DNA from 3 places in the Shewanella sp. MR-4 genome. Region 3 is predicted to be linked to each of the others. Evidence: predicted binding sites of a transcription regulator. Region 3 holds the regulator's gene; each other region holds the start of a gene.
The links. The regulator MetJ, encoded in region 3, represses methionine synthesis genes. The targets are predictions, from matches to a motif close to TAGACGTCTAGACGTCTA.
Positions count from the first base shown of each region.

Region 1: the regulator MetJ is predicted to act here: its motif matches at 2,210-2,227, upstream of metH (methionine synthase).
Region 2: the regulator MetJ is predicted to act here: its motif matches at 1,237-1,254, upstream of serA (phosphoglycerate dehydrogenase).

Region 1 covers NC_008321.1:991,361-994,767, forward strand. The annotation lists gene metH (methionine synthase) at 1-2,108, opposite strand, end outside; gene SHEWMR4_RS04360 (histidine phosphatase family protein) at 2,319-3,041, shown strand; cobalamin riboswitch at 3,222-3,381, shown strand.
Region 2 covers NC_008321.1:836,477-839,883, reverse strand. The annotation lists gene SHEWMR4_RS03755 (helix-turn-helix transcriptional regulator) at 1-212, opposite strand, end outside; gene SHEWMR4_RS03750 (DUF2238 domain-containing protein) at 580-1,188, opposite strand; gene serA (phosphoglycerate dehydrogenase) at 1,344-2,573, shown strand; gene ygfZ (tRNA-modifying protein YgfZ) at 2,711-3,407, shown strand, end outside.
Region 3 covers NC_008321.1:4,111,592-4,114,998, reverse strand. The annotation lists gene nrfD (NrfD/PsrC family molybdoenzyme membrane anchor subunit) at 1-467, shown strand, start outside; gene SHEWMR4_RS17970 (sulfite exporter TauE/SafE family protein) at 581-1,324, opposite strand; gene metJ (met regulon transcriptional regulator MetJ) at 1,426-1,740, opposite strand; gene metB (cystathionine gamma-synthase) at 1,963-3,126, shown strand; gene SHEWMR4_RS17955 (bifunctional aspartate kinase/homoserine dehydrogenase II) at 3,138-3,407, shown strand, end outside.

The DNA of each region.
Region 1 (3,407 bases), 1.6 Mb from region 3:
CGAGAGGCGAGTTGGCGAGCCGCTTCAGTATCTTCGTCGATAAATTCGGTGATGCCTTTGACCAGCGCATGGGCGAGACGTTGATTAACTGGCCATGAGCGCCATTCTAAGTCTTCTTTCTTGGCGGCACTTGAGCCATCGCCACGGAATTTTTCAGCAATCTCAAGCAATTGCTCGGTATTGTTTGAGCCTTCCACTGGGCAAGGCAGGTTGAGCACGACGTTCTCGACCTTATCCTTAAGCTCGGGGTCGATATCATCGTAAATCGCTAATTGGCCCGCGTTGACGATACCCATGTCCATGCCGACTTTAATCGCGTGGTACAGGAACACCGCGTGAATCGCCTCACGCACTGGGTTGTTACCGCGGAAGGAGAACGACACGTTCGACACACCGCCCGAAATCATCGCGTGGGGCAGGGTGGCCTTAATCTCTTTAATGGCTTCAATAAAATCGACGGCATAGTTATCGTGCTCATCGATACCCGTGGCAATGGCGAAAATATTTGGGTCGAAGATAATGTCTTCGGGCGGAAAGCCGACCTTATCGACCAGCACGCGATAGGCGCGGGTACAGATCTCGACTTTGCGCGCCTTAGTGTCGGCCTGACCTTGCTCGTCGAACGCCATAATAATGGCCGCGGCGCCGTAGCGTTTCACTAGGGTTGCCTGCTCGATAAACTTTTCTTCGCCTTCCTTCAAGGAGATAGAGTTGACGATTCCCTTGCCTTGAATACATTTGAGGCCCGCTTCAATCACCTCCCACTTTGAGGAGTCGATCATAATCGGCACACGGCTGATATCCGGCTCAGAGGCGATAAGATTTAAGAACTTATGCATTACCTCCACACCATCGAGCATGCCTTCGTCCATGTTGATGTCGATGATCTGCGCGCCGCTTTCTACCTGTTCACGGGCGACATCGAGCGCCTGCTCGAACTTGCCTTCTTTGATCAGTTTTAAAAACTTGGCTGAGCCAGTCACGTTGGTACGTTCGCCCACGTTCACAAACAGGGTTTGGGCGTCGATAGTGAGCGGTTCCAAACCCGATAAACGGCAGGCGACTGGGATCTCGGGTAATACCCGTGGCGCAAACGGCTCCACGGCTTCGCGAATGACTTTAATATGCTCGGGCGTGCTACCACAGCAGCCGCCGATAATGTTGAGCATGCCTTCACGGGCCCATTCTTGGATAACGCTCGCCATATCCTCTGGGGTTTCATCGTAACCGCCAAACTCGTTTGGTAGACCCGCGTTAGGGTGCGCCGAGACATAACATTCGGCGATGCGAGACAGTTCTTCGACGTAAGGGCGCAGCTCCTTAGGGCCGAGGGCACAGTTAAGGCCGATGGACAAGGGCTTGATATGGCGAAGGGAGTTATAAAAGGCTTCGGTGGTTTGTCCGGTCAGGGTTCGGCCCGAGGCATCGGTAATAGTGCCAGAGATCATTACAGGCAAACGTGCTGGCGAATTTGCCCCAAAGAGTTCATCGAACACGGTTTCGATAGCAAATAAGGCGGCCTTAGCGTTTAAGGTATCGAAGATGGTCTCGACCATAATGATATCGGCGCCGCCCTCAATTAAGGCGCGGGTCGATTCGCAGTAAGCGGTTACTAACTCATCGAAGTGGATATTGCGATATCCGGGATCGTTAACATCGGGACTGATAGAGCAAGTGCGGTTAGTGGGCCCTAACACACCGGCAACATAACGGGGTTTCCCCGTGGCCTTTTCGATTTCGTCACAGGCCTCACGGGCGAGGCGCGCACCTTCACGGTTAATTTCGGCGGACAGTGACTGCATGTCGTAGTCGGCCATGGCGATAGTGGTGGCGTTAAAGGTGTTGGTTTCAATAATATCGGAACCGGCTAATAGGTAGTCGATGTGAATTTGTTTGATGATGTGTGGCTGCGTGAGCACTAACAAATCGTTATTGCCCTTAACGTCGGTATGCCAATCCTTGAAACGCTCGCCACGGTAATCGGCTTCTTCCAGCTTGTAGCCTTGGATCATAGTGCCCATAGCGCCGTCTAAAATCAGAATGCGCTTTGACAACTGGTTGCGAATGTCTGCCAGTGTTTGGCTGGCTCGATGGAGAGATATCGCCATAAAATGATTACCTTTACTACAGCTAAGTTGAGTCCAAAGTACGCAATCGGGTGACAAATTGCATTTTATTATTGAATGTCGTTCGTTATGTTTTGGACATTTATACGTATAGACGTCCATAATACGCGACATCGGATTGTCAGGGCAAGGCTAAAGTTGGTATAGCATAGGCGAGATAACCCAGATAAAAACGATAAAAGGAAAGATCAGATGAAGCAGCTCAGGTTATTACTGTTACGCCATGGAGAATGCGAGGGCGGGGCGATTTTACGTGGCCGAGTCGATGTGCCACTGAGCGACAAGGGCTGGCGGCAGATGTCGGCGGCGGTGGAGGCGCAGGCGACTGTGTGCCACGGCATTTATAGCTCGACCTCAAGGCGCTGCGCCGAGTTTGCCAAGGCCTTTGCGGCTGAGCTGCATTCGAGTGCGTCCGTGGGCATGAGTTTAGATGCGCCCGCGCCTTTGCCGCTGAAGGTCAACTTGCTGGAGGAGTTACAGGAAATAGCCTTCGGCGATTGGGATGGTTGCCTGCTCGATGACTTATATCAACGCGACGGCGAGCGGATGGCGGCCTATTGGCAGAATCCCTGGGAGGTGACGCCGCCCAATGGCGAAGCCATGGCAAGTTTCGAAGCCCGAGTCGATGGGGCGATAGAACAAATCCTCGATAAAGAGTTTGCCCTGCTGGCGATGGATGATGAACAGGCCCACGGCGAGTTTAATGCCAATGCACCCGCGGCCAATATCTGGGTAGTGACCCACGGCGGGGTTATTCGCCATTTGATGTCAAGGGCGCTTGGGGCGGTGAAAACCTTAGGTTTTTACAGTCAGCTCGCCTTACCCGTGGCGGCGGTGGTGACGATTAATGTCCTCGAGGATGAGCAAGGTAAAAGATACTGGCGTTTAGACTGGCCCTCGGGCCACTGTGAGTAGCTTAAACGCATCTGCCATCGGTATGATGAAAATTTTCTGATTTAAACAGCATTGCCTAATGAGCAAGATATAGGATAATGCTTTTCCCTGACGTTTGAGCCAGATAACGAACCCAGTACGTTAAGCTCAAAGGTCGCAGAAATAGGTGTTAGGAATTTTGTGCGATTGAGTGCTATTGCTTAAAGGCAACAGTATTTAAGCGCGCCGGATAACCCAAACATAATAGGGAATCGGGGAGCTGCCCGTCAGTAGCCCGAACTGTACCCGCAACTGTGAGTAGTCGAAGCATTTTGCTTCTTACCTACGAGTCAGGATACCTGCCTATTTCTGTTTTCGCTGCGTGCAGCCTTAGTTCTCGAGCGGGTA
Region 2 (3,407 bases), 1.4 Mb from region 3:
ACCAGACGTGAGGCCAACAGCGGAATGCCTTTATTATCTAAGGCAGCGCCTTTTTGGGCGATAAGGCAAAAACTGCGTTGCCCTTTATCTAAATTTAGCTCGGAAGCCTGTTTAACAATCCGTGTTTTTAATCCGATAGATTCTGCGAGTATCGCTAAATGGCAAGGCGCAGCCACTTGATGCAGAAAAACTAACTCGTTGATAGTATTCACTTTACTCTTCTCCCTGAAAAGTATTTAGTTTTTATAACCTAATGCTGAACTGAAGAGGGCAAATGTACACAAAGTACAATTAATTAACATAGCCCATTCTGACTAGTTACCGCATGAATGCCATCACCCAAATGTACTAAATAATCACTCTTTTTATATAGTCAGTTCGACTAACAGACCAAGAATTCACCATTAGGCAGTGATTAATCCTAGAACTTAATCCTATTCAGTCGGAACAGCACCTTAGTCTATAAGATACTCAATCGAAAGTTTAAACAAAAAACTAACAGCAAAAGATGACAACTTGAGGAATAAAAAATCCCCTCGAATGGAAGCTTCGAGGGCATTTATCGATAAGGGTTCGAGTTTAAGCTTGACCGACAAGTTTGGCTATTTGCTTATCCTGAACACGCGATAAACTGATTAACGCGACAATGGCACCTATTAGGGCTAAAAACATATCCGATTGCGTGTCCCACACATAACCCTGAGTGCCTAAGAAGGCCTCGGCGCCTTCGCCAGTTGCAGCGGCCACCCACCATTCAATCAGTTCATAGAAGGCACTAAAGGCCAACACAAAGCAGGTGACTAAAAAGGCACACCAAGCACCAGGCTTAACAGCTTGATTACGTAACATAATCTCACGGGCTAGCATGGCAGGAATAAAGCCTTGAGCAAAATGCCCAACCTTGTCGTAGTTATTGCGCTCGCTGCCCATCCACTGGGCAATAGTGTCAAACAGCGGCACTTCGGCGTAGGTATAGTGCGCGCCAACAAACAACACACAGCAATGTACCAGTACCAAAAAATACACTAAGGGCGTCAGCGGGAAACGCTTGCGGGTAAAAAAGAGTAAGGGCACGGCCACTAATGCGGGCAAGGCTTCGAGCCACCAAGTGAATGGATCTGCGGGTTTTATCGCCGACCATATTAAAACTGAGAGGTAAATACCGCACCAAGCAATTTTGTTATTCAATGTTCCTTCCTCTTATGCGATATTGTTCTAATTCTAGAATATTAACTTTAGCCATCTAGCCCTCCACAGTGAGCAAAAAAAGTGCTACTTTGGAGGTCCAAGGCTGTCAGCATATCACACTGAACCATTTCAATTAATTAGAGGGTACCCATATCATGGCGAAACATTCGCTGGACAAGGATAAGATCAAGATCCTGTTGTTGGAAGGCGTCCACCAATCTGCGGTCGATGTATTTGAACGTGCTGGATACACCAATATCGAGTATCACAAAGCCTCCTTAGGTGATGAAGCCCTGCTCGAGTCCATCAAAGATGCTCACTTTGTTGGTATTCGTTCCCGTACCCAATTGACCGCTGACGTGTTAAAACGTGCCGAAAAACTGATTGCGATTGGTTGTTTCTGTATCGGCACTAACCAGGTGGATCTGGCGACCGCCGAATTGCTCGGTATCCCGGTATTTAACGCACCGTTTTCTAATACCCGCAGCGTAGCTGAACTGGTATTAGGCGAAATCATCATGTTGATGCGCGGCATTCCTGAGCGTAATGCGATTGCCCACCGTGGTGGCTGGATGAAGACAGCCGCAGGCAGTTACGAAGTCCGTGGCAAAACCTTAGGTGTGATAGGTTATGGCCATATTGGTACTCAGCTAGGGATCTTGGCTGAAACCTTAGGTATGCGCGTGGTGTTTTTCGATATCGAAGACAAACTGCCATTAGGTAACGCTCAGCAAATCCATTCGATGGAACAATTACTGGCACAGTCCGATGTGGTGAGCTTACACGTCCCTGAGACAGCGCAAACTAAAGATATGATCAGCGCAGCAGAATTTGCAGCCATGCGTAAAGGCAGCATCTTCATCAACGCCTCACGCGGCACTGTGGTTGATATCGATGCCCTGACGGTTGCCCTTAAAGAGCGTCACCTTGCGGGCGCGGCAATCGACGTATTCCCTGTCGAGCCACAATCGAATGATGATGAATTTATCAGCCCATTACGTGGCTTAGACAATGTGCTATTGACCCCGCACGTGGGCGGCAGTACTGCTGAAGCCCAAGAAAATATCGGTATCGAAGTGGCTGGTAAGTTAGCCAAATACTCAGATAACGGTTCGACCGTTTCTGCGGTTAACTTCCCTGAAGTGTCGCTGCCAATGCACAAAGGCATTTCGCGCTTGCTGCACATTCACCAAAACCGTCCTGGCGTGCTGATCAAAATCAACAAAGCTTTCTCTGAAAAAGGCATCAACATTGCCGCTCAGTATCTGCAAACCACTGCTGAAATCGGTTATGTGGTGATGGAAGTCGATACTCACCAAGCCGAGGAAGCACTGGTCGAACTTAAGGCCATTGAAGGCACTCTGCGCACCCGCGTATTGTTCTAAGGCTTTTCGCACTCAGCTTGAGTGTATTTATAAGGCGCACATTTCATTCAAGATATGTGCGCCTTATGCTTTTGAGCGCCGCTTAATTCCGCTACAATCTAGCCTCTTGCATCGTCTTCATTTTCAGGATCTCCGCTATGACTATTGCAGTTTCGACACCCACTTGGGATCTGGACGCCTCAATGCCTCCACTTATGCTCGCCAACCTATCCCACCTCGGCCTCATCAAAGTGGTCGGCGAACAGGGTCGCAGTTTTATCCATGGCCAAGTCACCACGGATATCAGCTCACTCGAAGCCAACCAATGGCGCTGGGGCGCACATTGCGACCCTAAGGGTAAGATGCTCGCCAGCTTCCGCACCTTCGCCATCCAAGATGTGCTGTTGATGCTGATGCCAAAGGACACCCTAGAGCTAGACCTGCCGCAACTGCAAAAATATGCGGTATTTAGTAAGGCGACACTGAGCAATGCCTCTGACGAGTGGACCTTACTCGGTGTGGCGGGCGAACAAGCAGTGCCGTTTGTGACTCAACACTTCGGTGAAATCACTGAAGAACTCACACTGGTTGAACATGGCGCCATCCTAAAGGATGCAGACCGTTTTATTCTGGTGCTACAGCCAGAAGCGGCAACGGCCTTAGTGGGCGAGCACACAGTCTTTGATGCCAGCGCTTGGCAAGCGTTAGAAATCACCGCAGGTTACCCTAACCTAGCACCAAGCCATGCCAATCAGTATGTTCCGCAGATGTGTAATCTACAGGCGATCAACGGCATTAGCTTTAACAAAGGCTGCTACATGGGCCAAGAAACCGTTGCCCGGATGAAATACCGTG
Region 3 (3,407 bases):
GCTTCTTAATTTCGGCCATGAATGCCTATCCGATGTTGAACACTGCGGTATTGCCAGCGCTGTTTTTAGTCTCTGGTTTATCGGCGGGCGCGGCGGCTAATGCGGTGCTGGCGCTGGTGATGTTCAAGACCGATAGCCACGACAAGACCTTAGCCAAAATGCATGGCTTAGAGCTGCCAGTGATGGCAATCGAAATCATGTTCCTGTTTATGTTGTTCTGCGCCTTGTACTTTAAGGGCGGAGCGGCAGCTGCGGCGCTAGCATCACTCACCTCTGGCGTGTGGGCGAGCGTATTCTGGATTGGCGTGGTCGGGATTGGTTTTGGTATTCCGCTGTTGTTTATGCTGTTGCCGACCGCGACTCGCCACAGCAAGGGGGCGATGATTATGGTGGCCTGCGCCAGCTTAACCGGTGTGTTAGCACTGAGACACTTTATTGTATATGCGGGACAAAGCTATCTAAGTTAGTGTTTTGGTTCAATGCAATATCGATGGGATACATCACCTATCCCCTGCAAGCAAAAAGCACCGATTAACGGTGCTTTTTTATGGGGGCGATTAGCAGGATTTTATTGCGGTAATTATTGCGGCAATAGCTCAATCACAGATTTCACCGTGAGCACTAAGGCGCTGATAGCGCAGAGGGCTAAGGTGGCCATCTTGGTCTTATGCTTATCCACATTCCCCACCAGTTTGCCTGCCACTAAATAGCCTAAAAACACTGATGGCAACAGCATCAGGGATAACCATAAATGCTTGATTTCGAGCAGACCCGTCACCCCAAGAATGACCAGGGCTATGGTCGAGCTGAAGATAAAGAAGGCTGACAATGCGGCGCGAAATTTGGAGGCATCCTTACCCGCCAACAGAATCGCCATCGGCGGACCACCAATGGCGGCGATATTACCGAAGATCCCCGAGACCACGCCCGCGCCAAACAGGGTTGCTTTGTTCACGGGAAGAGTCAATTTATACAGGCTCAGCACCACGGCGACTGCCACAATGCCAGCAATCGCCAGACCAAGAATCGGCTGCGGCGCAAACAGTAGCAGGCTGGCACCGATAAAACCTCCGGGCACTCGACCGATGAGCGCATATTGCAAACCATTGAATTCTAAATGGCCGCGTTCACGCAGCAGGGTGAGTAGGGCGATGGAAAAACCCATCACAATCACAGGGGCGGGCACTAATTCGGGGTCGACAATATACAGCAACGGGCTCGCCACCACGGCAAGGCCAAAGCCAATCAGACTCTGGGTGAGGGCACCTAAAAACACAATCACAGACGCAATGGCGAGCGTTTGTGGATCTATCAAGGAGAACATAGGATTCCATCAAAACAAAATAGGGATCGTTACTCTAACCCATCAAGCAAGATGAGTATTAACGATCCCTAATGATAAGTAGGATATTGGACGCTTAAGCGTTATTCCATATCTTCCCACTCGATCCCCATCTCGTCCATCAACCGTTTCGCTTCGGCGGGAATGCTGTCTGGGCAATCCTTCGATAGATCGGCATCATTAGGCAGAGGCTGGCCGGTGTAGGCATGCAAAAACGCTTCACACAAAAGTTCGCTATTCGTCGCGTGGCGCAGGTTGTTGACCTGACGACGGGTACGTTCATCCGTGAGGACTTTTAGCACTTTGAGCGGAATAGACACAGTAATTTTCTTTACTTGTTCATTCTTCTTGCCATGTTCAGCATAGGGGCTGATGTATTCCCCATTCCATTCAGTCATTGACTCACCTGTTATAACGCTAAATTCGGGGCAGATTTTAAACCCTTACAGATTACAGTCAAATTATTGCTACTATTTCTTAGTGATTGCAAACAGATTTCTTTATGTTTAGACGTCTAAACGTCTTAACGCCTATTGACGATGCCACTGGGCTTAGGTACATTTAGACGTCCAGACATCTCTTTGCGAACTTAGGAGTTCCCGATGACCGCAGGCAAATTAGTGACCGAACGTCAATTAGCCACATTAGCAGTGCGTCAGGGTATCGAAAGCGATACTCAGCATGGCGCGGTGGTGCCGCCAATTTACCTGTCGACTAATTACGCCTTCGATGGTCATAAAAATCCTCGCGAATTTGATTACAGTCGTTCCGGCAATCCTACCCGCAGCATCTTAGGTGATGCCTTAGCTAAGCTGGAAAAGGGCGCAACTGGCGTGGTGACTTGCACTGGCATGGCAGCCATTACCTTAGTCACTACCTTGCTCGGCCCAGATGACTTGCTGGTGGTTCCACACGATTGTTACGGCGGTTCGTACCGTTTATTCACCAACCTCGCGAAAAAAGGCCAATTTAAACTGCTGGTGGTCGATCAAACCGATGCTCAAGCGCTTGAGCAAGCCATCGCCCAGCAACCTAAGATGGTATGGATTGAAACCCCCTCTAACCCTCTGCTGCGAGTCGTCGATATCGAAGCTATCGCCAAGGCGAGCCACGCAGTGGGCGCTTTAGTGGTAGTGGACAACACTTTCCTCTCGCCCATTTTGCAGCAACCGCTGTTACTCGGTGCCGATATCGTTATCCACTCCACCACTAAGTACATCAATGGTCACAGCGATGTGGTGGGCGGCGCGGTGATCGCCAAAGATCCTCAACTCGGTGAGACCTTACATTGGTGGTCGAACACTTTAGGTTTAACTGGGTCTGCCTTCGACAGTTATCAAACCCTGCGGGGTCTGCGTACCTTAGCCGTGCGCATTCGCGAGCACCAAAGCAATGCCCAGCGTATTCTGGACGTGCTGACGAGCAGCCCTGTGGTGAGCAAAGTGTATTACCCAGGACTTGCGGATCACCCCGGCCATGCCATTGCCGCCAAGCAGCAAAAAGGCTTTGGCGCTATGCTGAGTTTTGAGCTTAAGGGCGGCGAGGCCGAAGTGGTCGCCTTTTTAGATGCCTTAAGTTTATTCAGCGTGGCCGAGAGCTTAGGTGGCGTTGAGAGTCTCGTGGCCGTGCCCGCGACTATGACCCATAGGGCGATGGAGCCCCAAGCGCGTTATGAAGCTGGCATTAAAGACACCCTATTACGTTTGTCGGTTGGTATTGAAGATGCCGACGACTTAGTTGCAGATATTCAAGCAGGATTGGCCGCCGTTGCGGCTTGTCAGTAGAGGAATTCGAGATGGCACGTTGTCACTTACATAAATTTGGTGGTTCCAGCTTAGCCGATGCCGATTGTTATCGCCGAGTCGCCCATATTCTGTTAACCCATGGTCATAGTGATGATCTGGTGGTGGTGTCTGCCGCGGGTAAAACCACTAACTTTTTATATAAATTATTGTCCCTGCGCGATAGCAACCAATTATGGCAAGAAGAGTTGCAAGTTCTTATCAGCTATCAGCAAGGCTTGATTGAGCAGCTGTTATCCAATGAGCAAGCGCGGGATCTGCGT